Chlorobaculum parvum NCIB 8327: one gene and its partner. The main gene of each other region encodes a partner of the protein of the gene in region 2 in a complex. Links are inferred from orthologs where the notes say so. Each region holds a gene or a part of one and is shown on either strand. Other genes may lie near its edges. The genes, in order: mnmG and mnmE.

The links.
Region 1: the proteins of mnmE (region 2) and mnmG are in contact, whole or in part, in a solved structure (PDB 9HIP), measured with the Escherichia coli proteins. The link is inferred for Chlorobaculum parvum NCIB 8327 from one-to-one orthologs.

What each region holds. Positions count from the first base shown.
Region 1 is NC_011027.1:4,421-14,550, forward strand. What follows is about bases 3,363-6,313. They hold mnmG (tRNA uridine-5-carboxymethylaminomethyl(34) synthesis enzyme MnmG), read right to left. Parts: upstream 5,796-6,313; coding sequence 3,930-5,795; downstream 3,363-3,929. Other genes in these bases: CPAR_RS00035 (DNA polymerase domain-containing protein), read right to left, coding at 3,363-3,878; CPAR_RS00045 (arsenate reductase ArsC), read right to left, coding at 6,163-6,313. Also shown: CPAR_RS00025 (DUF721 domain-containing protein), read left to right, coding at 1-56; CPAR_RS00030 (FprA family A-type flavoprotein), read right to left, coding at 183-1,409; more of CPAR_RS00035, read right to left, coding at 1,485-3,362; more of CPAR_RS00045, read right to left, coding at 6,314-6,606; CPAR_RS00050 (c-type cytochrome), read left to right, coding at 7,387-7,731; CPAR_RS00055 (NAD(P)/FAD-dependent oxidoreductase), read left to right, coding at 7,747-9,033; protein translocase subunit SecD, read left to right, coding at 9,245-10,130. UniProt on the Escherichia coli protein: NAD-binding protein involved in the addition of a carboxymethylaminomethyl (cmnm) group at the wobble position (U34) of certain tRNAs, forming tRNA-cmnm(5)s(2)U34.
Region 2 is NC_011027.1:2,149,774-2,159,866, forward strand. Bases 3,113-6,026 are described here. They hold mnmE (tRNA uridine-5-carboxymethylaminomethyl(34) synthesis GTPase MnmE), read right to left. Parts: upstream 5,324-6,026; coding sequence 3,902-5,323; downstream 3,113-3,901. Other genes in these bases: CPAR_RS09910 (prohibitin family protein), read left to right, coding at 3,113-3,138; CPAR_RS09915 (GIY-YIG nuclease family protein), read right to left, coding at 3,286-3,576; CPAR_RS09925 (SDR family oxidoreductase), read right to left, coding at 5,345-6,016. In the rest of the region: CPAR_RS09890 (hypothetical protein), read left to right, coding at 1-137; CPAR_RS09895 (hypothetical protein), read left to right, coding at 260-664; CPAR_RS09900 (methyltransferase domain-containing protein), read left to right, coding at 805-1,497; CPAR_RS09905 (CIA30 family protein), read right to left, coding at 1,539-2,024; more of CPAR_RS09910, read left to right, coding at 2,224-3,112; mazG (nucleoside triphosphate pyrophosphohydrolase), read left to right, coding at 6,301-7,116; CPAR_RS09935 (hypothetical protein), read left to right, coding at 7,388-8,929; CPAR_RS09940 (alpha/beta hydrolase), read right to left, coding at 9,095-9,736; treS (maltose alpha-D-glucosyltransferase), read right to left, coding at 9,810-10,093. UniProt on the Escherichia coli protein: Exhibits a very high intrinsic GTPase hydrolysis rate. Involved in the addition of a carboxymethylaminomethyl (cmnm) group at the wobble position (U34) of certain tRNAs, forming tRNA-cmnm(5)s(2)U34.

The DNA of each region.
Region 1 (10,130 bases), 2.1 Mb from region 2 along the record:
CACGACTCAATAAAGCTGTTGGATATGAAATGATACGAACGATTATCTTTAAATAAGATAAAATAGTAATCTTGAGACAGAATTGAATAAAAGAATTATCAGAAAAGAACAACCCGGAATACTGATCATTACTAGATAGTATTCCGGGTTGTTTTTTTACCTTCTATGCTATAAAAAAAGAACTATTTAATATTGCATGTAAGGTTGTACATCTCGATCATCCTTTCCGCGAAAGCTTTTCCAAACTCTCGGCATTGCTCGAATTCCGGTTCGTGAGGCTGGAATTTGATCCTGAGGTTCTGATCAAAAACCTTCAGTTTCAGGTTTGCCAGATTGCCTTCGATGATATTGACCCCTTCACCGCTCCACCCATAAGAGCCAAATGCCGCCGCCAGTTTGCCACGGTCTCGTAACGGATTAAGAACAGCGAAGATACTGTAGATCTGATGAACAATATTCTGGTTGATGGTTGGTGAACCGATGATGATGCCCATCGAATGCGCAATCTTCTCCTCGAGTTTCTCTGTCGACATGTTTTCGATATCACAAACATCAACGTTGAAATCGCAAGCCATCTTCAGGCCATCAGCAATCTTGTGTGCCAGCACAGAGGTGTTTTCATAAGCAGAGACATAGGCGATGAGAATGCTCTTCTCATTTGGCATGGCAATGGCGCTTTTAGCGTATCGCTCCGAAAGATCGACATATTTCTTCCAGTCCGAGCGCAGGATCGGTCCATGGCCGGGGCAGATGACTTTAATATCGAGCGGGCGTATTTTTTCGATCGCCTGAATCATGTACTTGCTGAACGGCCTCAGAATTGCGTCAAAATAGTACTTGAATGAGTCGTCGAAGTCGCCGCACAGGTCATCATACATCGCTTCGTTGCAGTAATGGCAGCCAAACGAGTCGCAGGTAAAGAGCACGCCGTCCTCTTCAAGCCATGAGTAGATCGTGTCGGGCCAGTGCAGGTTCGAAGCGCCGATGAAGTGAATGGTTTTGTTACCTAAGTCGAGCGTGTCACCATTCTTGACAACGATGTGCTTGAAATCGTGTCCGGTCTGGTCACGCAGGAACTTGATAGCGTTGCCGCTGCCGACCACGGTTGCATTTGGGGCGACGGAAAGCAGATTGTGCACGTTTCCGGAGTGATCGGGCTCGGTGTGATCGACGATGATATACTCGATCTCCTCGGGATCGACCACCTGCTTCAGCTTTTCGAGGTAGGTCGGCCAGAACTTCACCTTGGTGGTTTCAACAACCGTCTTTTTCTCTGCATTGATGAAGTAAGAGTTATAGGTCGTACCGTATTTGGTCTCCATGACGATATCGAAGGTGATCAGACCCGGATCCAGAACGCCAATCCAGGACACATCGTCGGTAATTGGAAGAATTTTATTATCGGTCATAATTTATTTTTGTTTATGTTGTGAAAAGCCTGAATTTTAATGCTTTATGAGGATAAAAAGTTTAAAAAATAATTTTTAAAAGGGTGAATCCTCACGATACAGATCACCGGTTTCATGATGTCGAATCTCTTTTACCACTTCGATTCCTTCAGGAGAAAACGCAAAAAGTGTATCTGCTGAAAAGATTGAGCTGAAATCCTGAGGCTTGAAGAATGGGAGGAATTTCTGAGCGTATTCATCGAGCCTTTTCAGATAAAAACCGGTGTTCTCGTCTGGTTGTTCCTTGTTCCACTCTTCGGCGAGTCGCCCGTTATCAACGAATGATGCCGGATTGCCGGTTCCGGCAACATAATAGGTGATTCGATCACCTTTCGCAATTTCCAACCCTTGGCGAAGCGCAATCTCGTAGGTGATCGATTTGGAGCGCTTGCCGGCCCGTACATCGGTGGCATACTGATCGAGCGTGGTTTTCATCGATTCTGTTCTGGAAAAATCGCTGATATGAAGTCGATGATCCATCAGATCGTTGCGATACTTGACGTAGAGGTCGTGAAGGCCTTGAATATCATCATTGAGCAGCAGGATAAATCCCTCTCTTACGAAGTCCCGGCCGAATTTCTCACCGCTTCTGCTCACGAATGCCGATCCTTTCAGCTTCAGTTTTTCGTTGTAATCGAGAAGGACGTAGTTCTTCTTCATGTAGGAAATCATTTTCTTGAAGCGGCCGTCAAAACCGATTCTTATTCCCTGCGGCATGGTGGATGAGACTTCACTGACCAGCTGCCGCTCCTCCTCTTCGGTAACCACGTCGGGTGGGGGCACGAGAAAGATGCCATCGGTATCGACTTCGATCACTTTGGCGCCACGTGATTCGAACTCGCGGATCATTTTTTTAGCGATCTCTTGTCCTTTGGTTGTGACGCGGTCAGCTTCCTCAAAATCGTTGAACATGCCGCTGCCGAAGCCGAGATAGCCGTACATGGCATTGATGATGATCTTGAAGGAGGATTGCATGGCATCGAAATTGTACGACAGCGAGGTGTTGCCGCGTTCCTTTTCCTCTTCAGCGCGCTTTTTTGCTGCAAAGCGCAACTCTTTCAGATCCTTCAGGATAGTTGGAAAGGCTTTGAGCGAATCGGATTTTGGGCACACATCGAAGGTGAGCATGATCGAGGGATAGAGCGATTCGACGTCTGCATAAACGATTGGCCCGAGAATGCCTTTGACAAACACTTCGGTAAAGCCGCCAGTCTGCTGCTGCCCGATCGATGGACGAGGGATGGAAACTTTGCGCTTCAGATACTCCCGGATTATGAGGGCCTCGATCTTTGCTGCCGGTCCGAGCCTCGCTGTATTGGCGTAGCTGTATGGCACCATACTGGTCATGCTGAAGTTGCTGCCGGAAAGCAGCGCCGCCAGTTCACGGGTTTCTCGCACATCGTCGAGCGCGTAGGCCAGAAGGGTTTCGGGATTGTCGTCCCAGGTGCTGGCGATGTCTTTGTAGTCGACATAGGTACGGTTGGGCGAGGCGAAACCGAAGAATTTGGCGACCGCTTTCAAACCGTAGCTCGGAAGCGTGCGTTTCGAGGTATCGTAATTCTGGGCAAGGAAGTAGGTGTCGATTACATGCCTTCCGGGAATGTCGCAGAACTGGAAATCGGCCGATCGCTCGGCAAAGCGGATCGTCGCAGGATAGGAGCGCGGCACCAGGCCGTTGCGGCCGATAGCGAATCGCACACCGTTCAGTTCACAGCGGCGCTGAAGGTAGGGGAGATCGAATCCGAAGATGTTGTGCCCCTCGATCACATCCGGATCTTTCTGACGGATGATGTGTACGAGCTCTTCGAGTAAATCCTTTTCAGCTCTGCCTTTAGAATGAATGACATGCTCCCAGGAACGGTTGTCGCTGAGCGAGACGATGATGATCGGGTCTTCGCCGATACCTTTTCCTTTTCGCTTCTTGTCGGGCTGATAGTAGGTCTCGATATCGAGCTGCAGGCGATGAAGGTCGTCAAACAGCATTCCCTTGAACAACGTTTTACCGGTCTGGAGCAGGTATTGCGTGATCGCGTCACCTCTGCTGTACGTCAGGTGGCTGTTCTGCCCGGAAGTGTTTTGGTAATCATTTTCAGACGCGCCGTCCGGTAAGCTGCTGTTGACATGGTCAAGCGCCGCGCGATAATTCTTCCAGCTTCTGAAGATGCCAAGATGCCGGTAATAGTTGGCGCCCTCCAGCTGAATCAGCCAATATTTCTCTTTGTTGAATGGCGTGAAGCCATCCAGAAGCTCTCCGTCGGAAAGAAAAAAGAACGGAAAGAATGGATCGTCACGCTGAACGACGCCATCAGGCGTTCGGAAAAACAGGCGAATCTGCGAGTCGTTGAGCTGATAACAGCCCACGATGTTCTCTTCAGGGTCTTTTCCGAAAAGCAGATCGTTACCGTGTGAGAAATCGACAAGATGATTCATGAGGACTGCGAGAGCATGCGTATTGAGAAAAATGTTTCACGTGAAACATGGTTATCGGCCGAGCCTGATCATGAGGATGGACACGTCCGAAGGGGAGACGCCAAGAATCCTTGAGGCCTGCCCAATCGTTGACGGGCGATGTTTTATAAGTTTTTCCCGTCCTTCGTTTGATAGCGAGTTCAGCGATTCGTACTTGAAATTGTCGGGAATGTGCAAGGCATCGAGGCGCGCAATTCTTTCAGCAACAAGCTTTTCACGCTTGATGTACCCTTCATACTTGATTTCGATCTGAACCTGCTCAGCAACACGAACGTCTTCGCACGTCTCTCCGATTGCGGCTTGAACAGCGGCGGAGTGGCGTAACAGATCGGCCAGCTCGATACCGGGTCTTTTCAGGACACTCAACGCACTGGCGGGGGATTTGAGTTCCTGCGCGCCTTTATTTGCAAGAAGTTGGTTGATCTCATCTGGTTTCAGCTTGAGTGATTTTAGACGCTCGATACACTCTCCAGCAAGATCAGTGATCGCTTTTGTTTTTTCAAGCTGATGTTCTGAAACGAGCCCGCATTCATAACCTACCGTGCTGAGGCGAAGATCGGCATTGTCATGGCGCAGAATCAGACGATGTTCAGCCGATGAGGTGAACATGCGGTAGGGCTCGTTGGTCTCCTTGGTGATCAGATCGTCGATCAGCACGCCGATATAGGCCTGATCGCGGCCGAGTACAATCGGCTCTTTGCCAAGAATCTTGCGAACGGCATTGATGCCTGCCATCAGACCTTGCCCGGCGGCCTCTTCGTACCCTGATGTGCCGTTGATCTGGCCTGCAAAGTAGAGGTTCTCGACGGGCCGGGTTTCCATGGTTGATCTGATTTGCCAGGGATGGAAGTAATCGTACTCGATTGCGTAGCCAGGTCGAATCATTTTAGCCTCTTCCAGCCCTGGAATGGAGCGAAGCCCGGCAAGCTGGATGTCTTCTGGGAGTGAGGTGGAAAAGCCGTTTACGTACATTTCGATGGTATCGGCTCCCTCCGGTTCGAGGAAGATATGCTGGCTCAGCTTCTCCGGAAAGCGATAGATCTTGTCTTCGATCGATGGGCAATAGCGCGGCCCGACGCCTTGCACCTTGCCGGTAAAGAGCGGAGAGCGGTCGAAGCCGGAGCGGAGAATCTCGTGCGTCTTTTCGGTCGTTTTGGTGAGGTGGCAGCACACAAGGTTTCTGTGCGCAACGCTTTCCGTTGAGAATGAAAACGCGACCGGATCGTCGTCCCCGGGCTGTTCCGTGACCAGGTCGTAGTTCACACTTCTTGAGTCGATGCGAGGCGGGGTGCCGGTTTTCAGCCTTCCGAATGAAAAGCCAAGGGCCGCTAGCGACTCGGTAAGCCCGGTCACAGGTGGTTCAGCGACGCTACGGCCTCCTGGATAGTGATCCATACCGATGTGGATCAACCCATTCAGAAAGGTGCCGCAGGCAAGGATTGCCGCCTTTGCCTTGATCGCTCTGCCTGACATGACCGTGACAGATTTGAACGTCCCTTTTGGCGCAGAGACTCCGATGACCGTGTCCTGCAGAATATCGATATTTGGTTCATGTTCGATGACCGAGCGCATGTAAAGGCTGTACAGTGTCTTGTCTGCCTGAGCGCGTGGCGAATGCAGGGCTGCGCCTTTGCTGCGGTTAAGCAGGCGGAACTGGATGCCAGTGGCGTCAATGGCTTTGGCCATTTCGCCACCGAGCGCATCGATTTCGCGGGTCATCTGCCCCTTGGCAACGCCTCCGATGGCCGGATTACACGACATGCGCGCAACGGCAGAGAGATCAGAGGTGATGAGAAGGCACTCAAGCCCGCTTCGAGCAACAGCCAGCGCAGCTTCACAGCCGGCGTGGCCAGCGCCGACAACTATAACATCGTACATGAATGAGAAATTGTTTCACGTGAAACATTGCTGCTTCACTAAAGGATTTCATGGTCTCCGGTATCGCTATCGATCATTCGACAGGAGACACATAATAGCTAAAAATGGTGGAAGAGGCCAGCGGTGATCTTGCGTACTCTGGCGGAAATGGGGGGGCGCTATGATAGTGCGGCTCTGAATAACGTTTTCTTGAATTGAACTCAGAAGTGCATGGCCGGAGGGGCATGACGGCGCTCTGTCAGAAAGTTGAATGCTGTCTTCTTGCTCTTATGGGGAAGTAACGTCTTGCTGTTCGTGTTACTGCTTTTGAGGTTCTCAGCCGCATTATTCCCAACTTGGAAGTGAGCATTAGCAGGCATTGCCCTTATTAAGGGTTCGTGGCGAGCCAGGCTTCGAGTTTTTCCTTTATTTCATTTCTGGCTTTTCTGAAGGCGGCAAGCTTTTCCTTATCACTTCCTGTCGCTTCTGCAGGATCATCAACGGGCCAGTAAAGGCGATTGTTTTGATTGGCAAGTCCTGGCCAGACCCGCGGGCAGCTGTCGTTGGCTTTACTGCAGACGATGATAAGATAATTGATGAAGATTTGCCCAAGATAGAGTGATAGGTCTTTAGGGCACTGCGTAGAAATGTCGATACCGATCTCGTTCATGGCCTCAATCGCGTAAGGATTGATGGTTGACGCTGGTTCTGTCCCTGCGCTCATGACCTTAAAACGATCCCCTGCCAAGTGGCGAAGGAAGGCTTCAGCCATCTGGCTTCGAGCTGAATTTCCCGAGCAGAGTATCAGTACCTTCAGTTTTCTTGTATCCATGATGACGAGGTTTTGTGGGGGCGCAATGCTTAAATGACGAAGATAGCTTTTGCCTTTATTCTTCAGAATTGAGTTTTTTATGTTGTAACATTTTTGCTTGAGGTTTTTTGTCCGCTCTTCTCGGGTTGTTTGGGTTTCTGGCCGCTCGCACACTTTGTCGCGGGATTGTGAGGGGCGTCCTGTTACCTTTCATCGCTTTTGGGCGTCGTTTTTTGCTCTGTGTGGCTTCAGCCGGGTTGTGTTGGCGCAGAATGCGCGCGTGTTCCCGATGCTAGCTTTTTCCTGAATTTGTTTTTTCTGCCGTCTGCGTTGGCGATCATGTGAAATTTTGCTTGTTCAATTATTTCTTTTCTTGTATATTAACAATTGTTACATATAGTTCTGTTTGTGGTTTGGTGTCAGCAATCAGTCACTTTTTGTGATGGGGCATTTGGGAGCACGGTCAGGCCGTTCTTTCTCTGAAAGTCGGTGACGGCGGAACGGAGCCTTTTTAATCTCCTTTTAAGGCGACATTTCATCAGTTTTCTGGCCTTTTTGAATGTCCCGATTGCTGAATTGACCCAACGAATGCTTGCGCGGCTTGCTTCAAGCGGTGCTCAAATGCTGATCTTTTCTCGCCGAGGTTTTGGCCCGGCGTTATCCTTAGCTTTTTTATCGCTGCTGTTGTTGGCTTGACAAGCTGTATGCTTCAGCTCGTATTTTTTTCTTACGCTATTTCCTATGGAATAGCTGATAAACCCGTCCCTCATTTTTTGCCCATGTAAACACGGAGGATCCATTATGAGGCTTACATCGAAAGGCGTAGTGATTGCGGCGCTTGCCGTATTGCCATTGTTGCCTGCCGGAATGGCGCGGGCTCAGGCTCCTGAGCAGTCAAAGAGCATTCCGCGTGGTGAGATCTTGTCGCTCTCCTGCGCCGGATGTCATGGCACCGATGGTAAAAGCGAAAGCATCATTCCGACGATCTACGGCAGGTCGGCTGAGTACATCGAATCCGCGCTGCTCGATTTCAAGTCTGGCGCTCGCCCGTCTACCGTGATGGGGCGTCATGCCAAAGGGTATTCCGACGAGGAGATTCACCAGATCGCCGAGTACTTTGGATCGCTTTCAACCATGAACAATTAATCCGGGGAGGCAGCTATGAGTATTTCACGACGCGATTTCAATAAACTGCTTCTTTCCGGTGCGGCCGGTTCCATGTTTGGCCTGTTGGGTGCCAGTGGCAAGGCGTTTGCCGGCACGAAACGGGTTGTGGTGGTCGGCGGCGGTTTCGGTGGCGCCTCCACAGCCAAATATCTCCGAAAACTCGATCCTTCGATTTCAGTCACGCTGGTCGAGCCGAAGGCGGCTTTCGTTACCTGCCCCTTCAGCAACTGGGTGCTGGGCGGCTTGAGGACGATGGCCGATATTACCCATAACTTCAATGCGCTTCAAAACACCTACGGCGTTACGGTGATTGCCGACAAGGTTGTGTCGATCAATCCGGGCAAGCACGAAATCATGCTCGGCAGTGGCAAGCGGTTAGGGTATGACCGGCTTGTCGTTTCACCCGGTATCGATTTCAAGTGGGAAGCCATTCCGGGCTACAGTCAGCAAATTGCTGAATCGTCTATGCCGCACGCATGGCAGGCCGGCGCTCAGACTGTTCTTCTCCACAAGCAGCTTCAGGCGATGAAAAACGGCGGCACCGTGCTGCTCTGTCCGCCCGGAAATCCGTTCCGCTGCCCTCCCGGCCCTTACGAGCGCGCAAGCCTTATTGCCCATTACCTGAAACAGCACAAGCCGAAGTCGAAGGTCGTGATCCTCGATGCCAAGGACAAGTTCTCAAAGCAGGGCCTGTTCACGAAGGGCTGGGAGCGGCTCTATCCGGGCATGATCGAGTGGCACGCAGCATCGAGCGGTGGCAAGGTGCTCGGTGTTGATGCCAAGGCAATGACTGTCGAGACCGATTTCGGGCCGGTTAAGGGTGATGTGATCAACGTCATCCCGCCACAGAAGGCCGGAAAACTGGCCTTTGACGCAGGGCTGACCAACGAAAGCGGCTGGTGTCCGGTTGATCCCTCTTCGTTCGAATCCACGATTCATCCCGGCATTCACGTCATCGGCGACTCCTGTATTGCCGGCGCGATGCCCAAGTCCGGATTTGCAGCCAGCAGCCAGGGCAAGGTTGCTGCGGCGGCGATTATCAACCTGCTGAACGGTCACAAGCCGGTGCCTCCATCGCTGGTGAATACCTGCTACAGCCTCATCGGAACGAATTACGGCGTCTCGGTCGCCGCGGTGTATGAGCTGTCCGACAAGGGAATCGTCAGCATTCCGGGTTCCGGAGGTCTCACTCCTGCCGACGCCAGCGACGATCAGCTAGCACAGGAGGCGATGTTCGCTGAAGGGTGGTACACCAATATCAGCAAAGATATCTGGGGGTGACCCGGAAAACATTGAGGCGTGATCGTCACGCTTCGCCGTCACTGCAAATGCCGCGATGACCATCATCATCGCGGCATTTGTTTTGATGGTTTTTCACCCATTGCGCCCTCTTTTCCAACCTCTGTTATGGCCTTGCGTGCTCAATTGTTAATCCAGAGCCGGTTCTTTATATTGGCTTTTCTTTATCAATCGTGCGTAACGGCTTTTTTTCATGAAAAACAACACCTTTAAACTCATCCTGATTGCCGTGGTCGCGCTGGTTTCGGTATGGTCGATCTGGCCTACGTACCGGGATTATGCTCTGACAAAAAAGCTCAACAGCTTTGATTCCCGTGCCGATAGCCTGAAGTTTGCTCTCGACCATCGTCAAGAAATCGAGCAGGCTCACGACAAAAGTCTGAAACTCGGCCTCGATCTGAAGGGCGGTATGCACCTGGTGATGGAGGTTGATATTCTTGATCTGATCGAGCAGAAAGCCTGGAACAAGGATGACAAGTTCAACCGCATTATGGACAACGTTCGCCGACAGGCTGGCGAGTCCAACGACAATGTGGTCAATATTCTGGCTGCCGAGTTCAGAAAGGAGAATATCAAGCTCAGCCGTTACTTCTATGACCTTCGTGACTCGGATCAGGAGGTTATTTCCAAGCTGAATGCCGAGGCGCAGGACGCACTGATTAGGGCCAAGGAGATTATCCGTAACCGTATCGACCAGTACGGTGTGGCCGAGCCGGTGATCCAGACCCAGGGTTCGCGTCGCCTGATTATCGAGCTTTCGGGCGTGACCGATGAGGCTCGCGTGCGCAGACTTCTGATGGGTACGGCAAAGCTTGAGTTCAAGCTGGTCAAAGAGCCGCAGCAACTGCTTCGTGCGGTTGAACGCGCTGGAACGGTGTCGCTGCAGGCGCCGTCAAGGCCTGTGCAGGCAGATTCAGCTCAGGTCTCTGCTGGCGGGGTTGTCGCCAAAAAGCTCTCCGAGGTGATTGGCGTGATGCCGAATGGCCAGGTGTTTACGCCGGCTTATGCCCATGACCTGGTTGCCGCAGCCCTGAAGCGCGATGATGTGAATGCATTGCTTCCGCAGGATACCCAGTTGC
Region 2 (10,093 bases):
TCCGGCTCGCCCTCACCGCACCGGCCTACTTCAACGTGCTCATCGGCATCGGGGCTGTTGTGTTCGCCATCGGCATCACCTACGCCTACAACCGCTTCGAGAAACCGGACATGGCCGACAATTCACTCTGCGAATAAACGCTGAATCCTGCTGCACGAACCGGAAATCGCGGTTGGCGACGGCTTAAAAAAGCTTCGCTTCATCGGGATATTTCCGTTTCTTTAGAGCGGAACTGATGAACACACAAAGCAAAAGAGCTATGGAGAAAAATCAGGAATCGGTCACCAAAATGGCACTGCAATTCCTGGCCGAAGCGATCGGCCAATGCCCGGCCGGACTTGAAAAAAGCACCAATCAGGATGTGATTTTCGCCGTGGTCGGCTTCCAGTTCGGCGCCGTGCAGAGCGCCGCCTACGTTGCCGGACTCGACGAACAGAGCTGCACCGACATCGCCGGAGATGTTCTCGCCCGGATCAACGGCATGGAGCAGGAGATCGTTGCGCAATTTCTCTCCGTCATGCCCATGCTCGCTCACAAGGAGTATCCCCCGATCGGCATCGGCGGGCAGGCGATCATCCGCTTCTACAACGCCGCGACCGACAAAGAGAAGCTCACCGCCGCCGGGGCGCTGCGCGAAATCCTCCGCCAGATCGACGAAGCGTAAAGCCATCAGGGTGAGATTTGAATCTGGAGCGAGAGACCCGGGCATCTGATTGCTGATGACAAAAACGTGTGCCGAGCTCGTTACATTTTTGTAACTTGTCAAATTATTTCAAGCCTCGCCGATCTTCCCGCGCAGTTATCATGAGTACAGATCCCATCACGATCTTCCGCAAAACCTGGGCAACCTACCAGAAAGTCATCAGCAACAACCTCATGTTCCACCGGGAGATCTCGGCTGCGGTCTCGCAACTGTTCAAGGCAAACGGTGAACCGCTCCGCCTCATCGACCTCGGCTGCGGCGACGCATCGCACATTCTGAAGCTCCTCGAACCCGGCGAGCTTGCAGAATACTGCGGATGCGACCTCTCGCAATACGCCCTCGACGAAGCCCGCAAAAACCTCGAACCGTTCGGCGCCGCCATCAACCTGTGCTGCAAGGACATGCTCTCCGCGCTGAAGGAAGCGCCCGCAAGCCACTTCGACATCGTCTATTCCAGCTACGCCCTGCACCATCTGCCCGCTGAAGGCAAGCTGGAGGTCTTCACCGAATGCCACCGCGCCCTTCGCGACAACGGCAGCATGATTCTTGTGGATGTGATGCGCGACGAGGGGCAGGCACGACAGGAGTATCTTTACAGCTACAACAAGGCAGTGCGGACGCAATGGGAGGCACTCACGCCCGACGAACGCAACCAGGTGCAGGAGCACATCCGGAGCTGCGACTTCCCCGAAACGGCCTCAACGCTTGAACAACTTGCCCGAAACGCAGGATTCACGAAATGCCGGAGGCTTGAAAAACAGACCTGGCACGAAGCCTGGTGCTACGAGAAATGAGATAAGAGAGGAATGCCCTCCCCGCTTCAATCCAGCTTTTTTCAATACGCCTCGATCTGCACGATCTCCAGGCGGAACGCCCCCTCCTGTTTGTTCGAAATAAGCAATCCGATCTGCACAATGTTGGCGTTGTCAAGCGGCGGAGCGTCGTTGAGCGTTCTGCCGCGAAAGCTGGGAACAAACCCTGCAAAGGGAAGATCGATCTCCATCCATTCGCCCGGCACGGTCTCGAAATCGGATTTATAGACGACGCCATCGAACCGCTCGTCGTTCCTCGCCCTGAAGCTGTAACGCTTGCCATCGCCTTTCACCCTGATCCGGAACCCGTCGAAATCCGCATAATTCCGCTGCGCAAGCACCGTACGCACCGAAGCGAAACCACCGGAGTTTTCCAGCGACAGATTCCCGGCAAACAAAGCGGTTCCGTCTGGAGTCAACTGCATCGCGCTGTCCGAAACGCCACCCATCACGACATCATCGACGTTCATCCAGTTCAGGCACGTGGTTTTGAAATCACAAACAAGCATGGTTTTATCTTTTATTTGTAGCAAGCACTCGCTGCCCGACACTGAATATGCAGCAAAGCGAGTAAGTTATTTTGATAAAACAAAACGTAACATCGGCCTCCATGAGCATTGCCCGGAGGGAAAAACAGGTACATTAAATGTAACCAAACCTGCCCCTCATCAGGCGCACATCTTTTCAACCTCAACCCATCTGCGCTTTATGAACTTTCTTGTCTTTCTCGGAGTCATCCTTTTGGTTATTGGCGTGGCCAACAGGTCAACAAACAAGCCCGGCAAAAGGGTTTCTGGCGTGTTAAAGATAGCGGGAATCGTGATCGTTATTCTTGGCCTGCTGTCGTCTGTTTTCAGGATTGTAGAGCCCGGTAAAGTTGGCGTCAAAAGCCTTTTCGGAAAGGTCCAGCCCACCATTCTGACCAGCGGCCTCAACATTATCAATCCCCTCGAAAAAGTCGAGTTCTTCGACGTTACGACCCAGAGCTATACCATGTCCGGCTCGGAAAAAGAGCCCTCGCAACGGAGCGACGGCCCGATCAGGGTACTGAGCGCTGACGGCCTTGAGGTCACCATCGACATGACCGTGCTCTACAGGGTCAACCCGACGCAGGCGCCTGCCATCCGCCGTGAGATCGGACCGGGATATGCCTATATCGACAAGATCATCCGCCCGACCGCCCGTACCAGAATTCGCGATAACGCTGTGATGTATAACGCCATCGATCTGTACTCGAAAAAACGCGAAGAGTTTCAGGTGAACATTTTCGAGAGCATCAGGAAGGATTTCGAAAAACGCGGCATTATTCTGGAGAACCTGCTGGTACGCAACATCTCGCTTCCGGAGTCGGTGAAGATGGCTATCGAGGCCAAAATCAACGCCGAGCAGGAGGCTCAGAAAATGCAGTTCGTCCTTCAGAAAGAGACCCAGGAAGCCGAACGCAAGCGCGTCGAGGCGAAAGGTATCTCCGACTACCAGCGAATCATCTCGGAATCGCTGAACGACAGGCTGCTGAAGTACGAACAGATCAAGGTGATGCAGAACCTTGTCAAGACCGAGAACTCAAAAGTCATCATCCTCGGCGACAGCAAAAACGCCTCGATGCTCATCGGCGACAAGTAAAAAATCACTGCCGAACCGGGAGAAACCCGGTTCGGCAGTGATTCAATCCTTGGCAGTTTGTGGTTGTCCATCCAAGCTCATGCCCCTCACGCTCTTACCCGTCATTCCCGCGGAGGCGGGAATCCATGTGCGAACCTGAAGAGTTGATTAGTGGCAAATATCTTCCCACAAATCGCGCCAGTCGGGATTCTCCTTCTCGATCAGTGCAATTTTCCAGGCGCGATTCCATTTCTTGAGCTGTTTTTCTCTGGTGAAAGCTGAGGGCATATCATTGTGTTGCTCGAAGTATACTAAGTGATGAACGTGGTATTTTTTGGTAAATCCTTCGAGCAGCTGATTTTTGTGCTCCCAGACTCGCTTGACCAGGTCGCTAGTCACGCCAATGTAAAGTGTGCCGTTGGGCTTGCTGGCGAGAATGTAAACGGCTGGCTCTCTCATCTTTCTGATCCTTGAATGGATTCCCTGGATTTACGCATTCAGATGGATTCCCGCCTTCGCGGGAATGACAGAATAGAATGTTGATCGGTAATGGTGAACTGAAAATCGAGTAGGCACATAGGGAACATTAACAACCACATAAACATTTATCACGCTCCCCCTTATTCGAATTCCAGTTCATTCATGCAACCGCTTCCTCGTCATTCCCGCGCATGCGGGAATCCAGAACCTGGAATAAGCTCGTGGATTCCCGCCTTCGCGGGAATGACGGACTGAAATGCCACGAGCCCGATGATGATGCTTAGTTGTTTTAGAATCCCTCCCCCTATTTCCCGATACAAAACTTGTCAAAAATCGTATTCAGTACCTCTTCGTTCACCACCTTTCCGGTGATTTCTCCGACGTAGTCGAGGGCGGCTCGGAGTTCGAAGGCGATGAGTTCGGTTTCGCTCTGGTGTTCGATAAGTTCGAGGGCGTTCTGCAGGGCGTCGGAGGCGTTGCGCAGCGCTTCGTAGTGGCGGAGGCTGGTGACGAGCACGCTCGCTTCGTGGAGTTTGTCGAGGCCTTTGGTAAGCTCGCCCATGTGCTGCTTGAGCTTGGCGATGCCGTCGCCGTTGAGCGCGGAAATGCCGATGACTTCCGTGCCGGTGCCATCGGTGATGGCGCGGATGAGATCGCCCGAGTTGTCGGCGCGGTCGAGCTTGTTGGCGACGGTGAGGAATTTCGCTTCGGGATGCACCGCCTTCAGCTCGCGGATTTCCGTGAGTTCGTCGTCGAGCCGCTCCGTGCCGAGGTCGAGCAGGTAGAGAATCAGGTCGGCTTCGGCCATCTTCATGCGGCTTCGGCGGATGCCTTCGTGCTCGATCTCCTCGCCCGCTTCGCGCAGTCCGGCGGTGTCGGTGAGGCGAAACATTGTCTTGTCGTGGATGAAACACTCCTCGATGTAGTCGCGCGTGGTGCCGGGCATGTGGCTGACGATGGCGCGCTCCTGGCCGAGTAACGTGTTGAGCAGCGTTGATTTACCGGCGTTCGGCTTTCCGGCGATAACCGTGGCGACACCCTCACTGACGAGCCGTCCGTGCTGGTAGGAGTCGATGAGCCGGTTCACTTCGATCCGGAGCGTTTCGACCTGCGCGGTCAGTTCGTCGCGGCTCTGGAACTCGACATCCTCCTCGCTGAAGTCGAGTTCGAGTTCGATGAGTGCCCGCGAGCGGATGAGCTGTTCGCGCAGTGCGCCGAGCTGCGCCGAGAGGTCGCCTTTCATCTGGCTGATCGCCGTGCGATACGCCGATTCGGTGCGGGCATGGATCATCTCACCGATCGCTTCGGCCTGCAAGAGATCGATGCGCCCGTTGAGGAAGGCGCGGCGCGTGAACTCGCCCGGTTCGGCGAGGCGGCAACCCTTGTCGAGCATCAACCGCAGCACGCGCCCGACCACCACCGGCCCGCCGTGGCAGGTGAACTCCACCATCTCCTCGGCGGTAAAAGAGCGCGGCGCGCGGAACACCAGCGCGATCACCTCATCGACCATCTCTTCGCCGTCGTAGAGACGCCCGAAGTGCGCAGTGTATCCGGCGGCATCGGCGAGCTTTTCGCTGCCGTGCGCCTTGCGGAAAACGCGGTCGGCCAGGTCGAGCACGCCCGCGCCGCTGATGCGCACGATGGCGAGCGCCCCGACGCCAACCGGAGTAGCGATGGCGGCAATGGGATGGCCGGGAACGGGAAGATGAAGATCGGAGGATGACATAAGTCAAAACGAGATTATGAGTTACAAAGGGCGGACGGTCATTTCGTCGGGAAGCATTCCGTCTGGCAATTGGACAAGCGAGACGATCAGCCGGGCGAGGTCATCCGGTTGCATATGCTTTTTCGGTTCGATACCGGCTTGATCGAAAAACTCCGTCATAACCGAGCCGGGATTGAGGCACGACACGCGGATGCCGAAGCCGCGCAGCTCCTCCATGAGCGATTCGGAAAAGCCGTTGACCGCGAATTTGGAGGCGCTGTAGGCCGTGCCGCCCCTGATGCCGCGCTTGCCCGCGACCGAGCCGATGTTGACGATCATGCCGCGCCCGGCCTTTTTCATCGACGGCACCACCTTGCGCGTGCAGAGAAACATGGCGGTCAGGTTGGTGTCGATCAGCCGCCGCCACTCCGCCGGATCGATGGATTCGATGTCGCGGAAAAAGCCGAACCCGGCGTTGTTGACCAGCAGATCAACGCGCCCGCGTTCGGCGAACACCGCCTCGAACGCCCGGTCGATTTCGGCCTCGATGGTCACGTCGGTCGGCAACCAGCGGAAGCGCTCGTGCGCGATGGGCGTCTCGCGGCGGCTGAGGCCGAACACTGAAGCTCCGGTGTCGAGCAGGGCGCGGCAAGTGGCCAGACCGATGCCGGAGCTGGAGCCAGTCACGACGGCGGTTGAATCTGCGAAGTTCATGAGATAGTGATTTTCTGACTGCTGAGATATTGGGCTGAAGCCCGGATTTTTTTATAAAACCACACATACCCCGGACTGAAGTCCGGGGCAATTATGGCTTCAGGAATTATAACTCTTGACAATTGCCCCGGCTTTTAAGCCGGGGATGCCTGACAACACAAAATAAATCAGGGCTTTAGCCCAATTCCTTGTTGTTTACGGGACAAAAGAGCCTCATTTCAATAGTACGGATTCTCCGGCCTAAATAGTAACTTTCGGCACATCACAACAAGCCCCCCGACATCATGAAGCACGAAGCGAACCCGTCCATCGAAATCCTCAAGGAGTCCGTTCTCAACCACAACGCCGTCACGCCTGCCGAGCACTTCGAGCGGGTGGTGAACCTCGTGCGGGTGCTGCGTTCGGAGTGCCCGTGGGATCGCAAGCAGACGCCGGAGTCGCTGGCGCATCTCTTGCTCGAAGAGAGCTATGAGCTGGTGCACGCCATCGACACGGGCGACGATCCGGAGCTGAAAAAGGAGCTGGGCGATCTCTTCCTGCACGTCTGCTTTCAGGTGCTGCTGGCCGACGAGGCGGGCAAATTCTCGTTCGTCGATGTCTTCGAGGCGCTTTGCCACAAGCTCATCAGCCGCCACCCGCACGTGTTTGGGGATGTGAAGGCCGACACGGAGCAGGCGGTACTCGGCAACTGGGAAAATCTGAAAATGAAGGAGGGGCGCAAGAGCCTGCTGGAAGGGGTGCCGAACGCGATGTCCGAACTGCTGCGGGCCTACCGGGTGCAGAAAAAGGTGGCGGGCGTCGGCTTCGATTGGCCAAGTGACGAAGGCGTGCTCGACAAGCTCACCGAGGAGATCGGCGAATTGCGTCATGCGGCGGACAAGAGCGAGCGTGAGGAGGAGTTCGGCGACCTGCTCTTCACCATCGTCAACTACAGCCGCTTCATCGACACCAACCCCGAAGACGCTCTACGCAAGGCGACCAACAAATTCATGGATCGTTTCCGCAAAGTCGAAGAGTCCGTGCAGGCGTCGGGAAAAAGCTGGCAGGAGTTTTCAGCCGAGGAGCTGGACTCGCTTTGGAACGAGGCGAAAAAATCATGATAATCTTTTATAGCCTGCATCAGCTTCCCGCAGGATATGTCACCGAGCCATCTTGCATTCGCTCACCAAAACCAACACGGCCATGGTACAATGCTTTCGTTCATCCATGACAGCCCGCTCCTCCTTTTCGCGTCCTTTGCTGACGGGCATTCTGCTTGCCTTCATCCTTCTCACTCTGTTCTCGGAGAGTGCACGGGCTGACTTCCGGCCCTCCATGCTGCAGGTGAAGAAGCCCTCTCAGGTGCAAAAAACATCACCACGCCCCATGCTGATGCGGAAATCCACAACAACAGTTCGCCTGTGGGATGGCCTGGGAGAACTCGGCAAGGAGCATTTCCAGTGCCTCAATAATGTGGTTACGTCAGTGCCTTCGGTCGAGAAGATGAAGCAGTGGTGGGTGCAGTGGTCAACCAATGATGCCGGATTTTCGAAGGCGGTCTATCAGGTTTCGCTCTTCCCCTTCCCCGAATCGGTTGAGAACTGGAAGACCCCTCCTGGTCTGCTCAAGACGGGAACCATTCAGAAAATCAGCGGAGCCGGGAACCAGCCGTTGTTCTCGATAGATCTTGCGGCGCTTATGCCTGGTAAAATGGGCTCTGCCTCGATCAAAAAGATCGCTCCGCAAAAGATGCTGCAACCCCGATTTTCGTCATCACCAGCCTCCCCGTCGATTGCGGCCAAGCCGCTGAGTCCGGCTGCCGCCCGAGTCGTTCAGCTCAAAAGGCCGGAGCTGAAGCAGGCGCCGACAAAGCCTGTCCTGCACAATCTTGCCCGGAAAGAGCCTTTCGCTGTCACCTTTTATGTGCGCATCATCACCCTCAACGCTGCGGGCAAGCCAGTCGCCACGCCATCGAAAGCCGCGACGCTGCACCTGAGCACTCCGGGAGAATCGAACTTCGTCTGGTACGGCGACCCCAATCCCAATGTGGCTACGCCTGAAATCCATGCGCCGGCAATAAAAATCGCCAGCTACGAGCCGTTCCAGCCCGCGATGAGCGACTGGGACCGCAACTACATCGTCACCAAAGATATGCCGATGTTCGGCTACACAAAGGGGCAGGAGCTCTTCTTCCCGCGTGACGACGGCTCGAAAGGTGGCTGGGAAGCGGTCAAGGATGCCGTCGGCAGCGTGGTTGGATTCGTCACTGAGAGCATCAACAGGGTGGCCAACGCCTACAACAGCCTGAAGCAAAAGGCTCTCAATCTCGCCATCTCCCTGGCGAAAAACACCGTCGGGTGCGGGAAGACATGCCAGCAGGCCTTCACCTTCGGACTGGATTACGGCCTGGCCGCCATGGGTATGCCGCCGTCACTGCCGGATTTCGATGCGATGATGAGCATGGGCAAGGATTACCTTATCGCCGAGATCGCTTCGGAAGCCTCGCCTTACCTGTCGGAAAACGATGTCCGCAAGGCGGTCAACTACCTCGAATCCGAGGTGCGCAAAACCGCCGATAACGGTGCGGATGGCAGCAAGTGGCTGAAGCTGAACCCGAGGTTCCAGTACCACGATGCCGTGCTGATGCTCGAGGTCTCCAACCCCACGGGTAAGGTCACCGACAAGATCAGTTGCTGTATCCGCCAGAGCAAAGAGGTCTTCTATTTCCCGTTCGACAAGAAGAACTATTTCATCTCCATTCCCCCGATCAAACCGGGCCAGACGCTCCGCATTCCCGTCCTGCTCAGACCGAACAATGTTCAGTGCAATAACGGCAAGGGCATGCTGATGAGCGACTGGAACAAGATGATGGAAAAACCCGCGCTGCTCCAGATCTTTCCGGGCAACAACGAACAGGTGTTAATCAAGCGGTAAACAGGGGAAAAGAGGCCGGACGGGCTCTGAAACGAAGAAAAAAGCTGAACCAATCCACATTCCGCCATCTGTAAAATTATCCCTGCAAATCTGGAGTGATGTTCCGGATTTGCGGGGATAATTCCATTGAAACTCTCTCTTTTTAGCGGTGCCCTTTTTGAATTTTCACCTCATCATTGTTAGAAACCGACCCGCAGCTTTGAAATAATCGTCAGTCGGTACGTGGCCTCCTGCGTACTCGCAAACCGTTGGATCGATCCCAGCCTCTCGCAAGCGGGTGACATCCGAATCAAGCTGTTGCTTCCGATAAAAATGGTCGTTGCTTCCACATCCGATTTGCACGGCGTGCAGCTTTGCGAGATCGTTGAGTTCGGGCGGGATGTCACCACCGAGCAACATCACCGCACTGACCGCGTGGCGTCCGAGCACGGCTGCGCGGCAGGCCATGCCCGCGCCTTGCGAAAAGCCGTGCAGTACGAGGCGACCGTCGACAGGCAGCTCCGCCATCACCCTGCCGATAACAGCATCAACGTAGCGCACGTTTTCGGCGATGCGCAGCTCGCGGTCGCGGCGGGTCATCCAGCTTGCGCCGGGCTGGCCTTTCGAGTTGATGAAGGAGTGCTGCGCTTCTATGGCGCAGAGTACGAAGGGCTCCGAACAGGGAATTTTCCGAAGCAGTTCGAGTTCGTCTTCAGCGGTCTGGCCGTAGCCGTGGAATCCGGCAAGCAATGGAAAAGGGCCGTCGCCATCCGGCACTTCAACAAGGTAGCGTCCGCTGATGGTGGTTTCGAGATGGTGTTCGCTCATTATTCCGAGGGAAAAAACAAAAGGCCGGTCTCTCCGCGGTAAGTGAGAGACCGGCGCTGGATGGCTGGAAGGCTCAGTTTTTGATGAGGCGCATGATGCCGTTGATCGGGATCTCCAACCACTCGGGGCGGTTGTTCAGTTCGTAGAGCAACTCGTAAATCGCCTTGTTCATCAGGTAGCTGCGCAACAGCAGTTCGCGCTGGCGGGGTTCATCGGGAATCAGCCCCTTGCCTTCGGTGTGCTGCGTGTAGACCTCGATAAAGCGCTGACCCATGTAGTAGCTCCACAGCTCGGCCCACGGCTCCATCGCCTTGCGCTCTTCGGGGCGGATGTGATGCTCCTGCATCAGCACGTTGA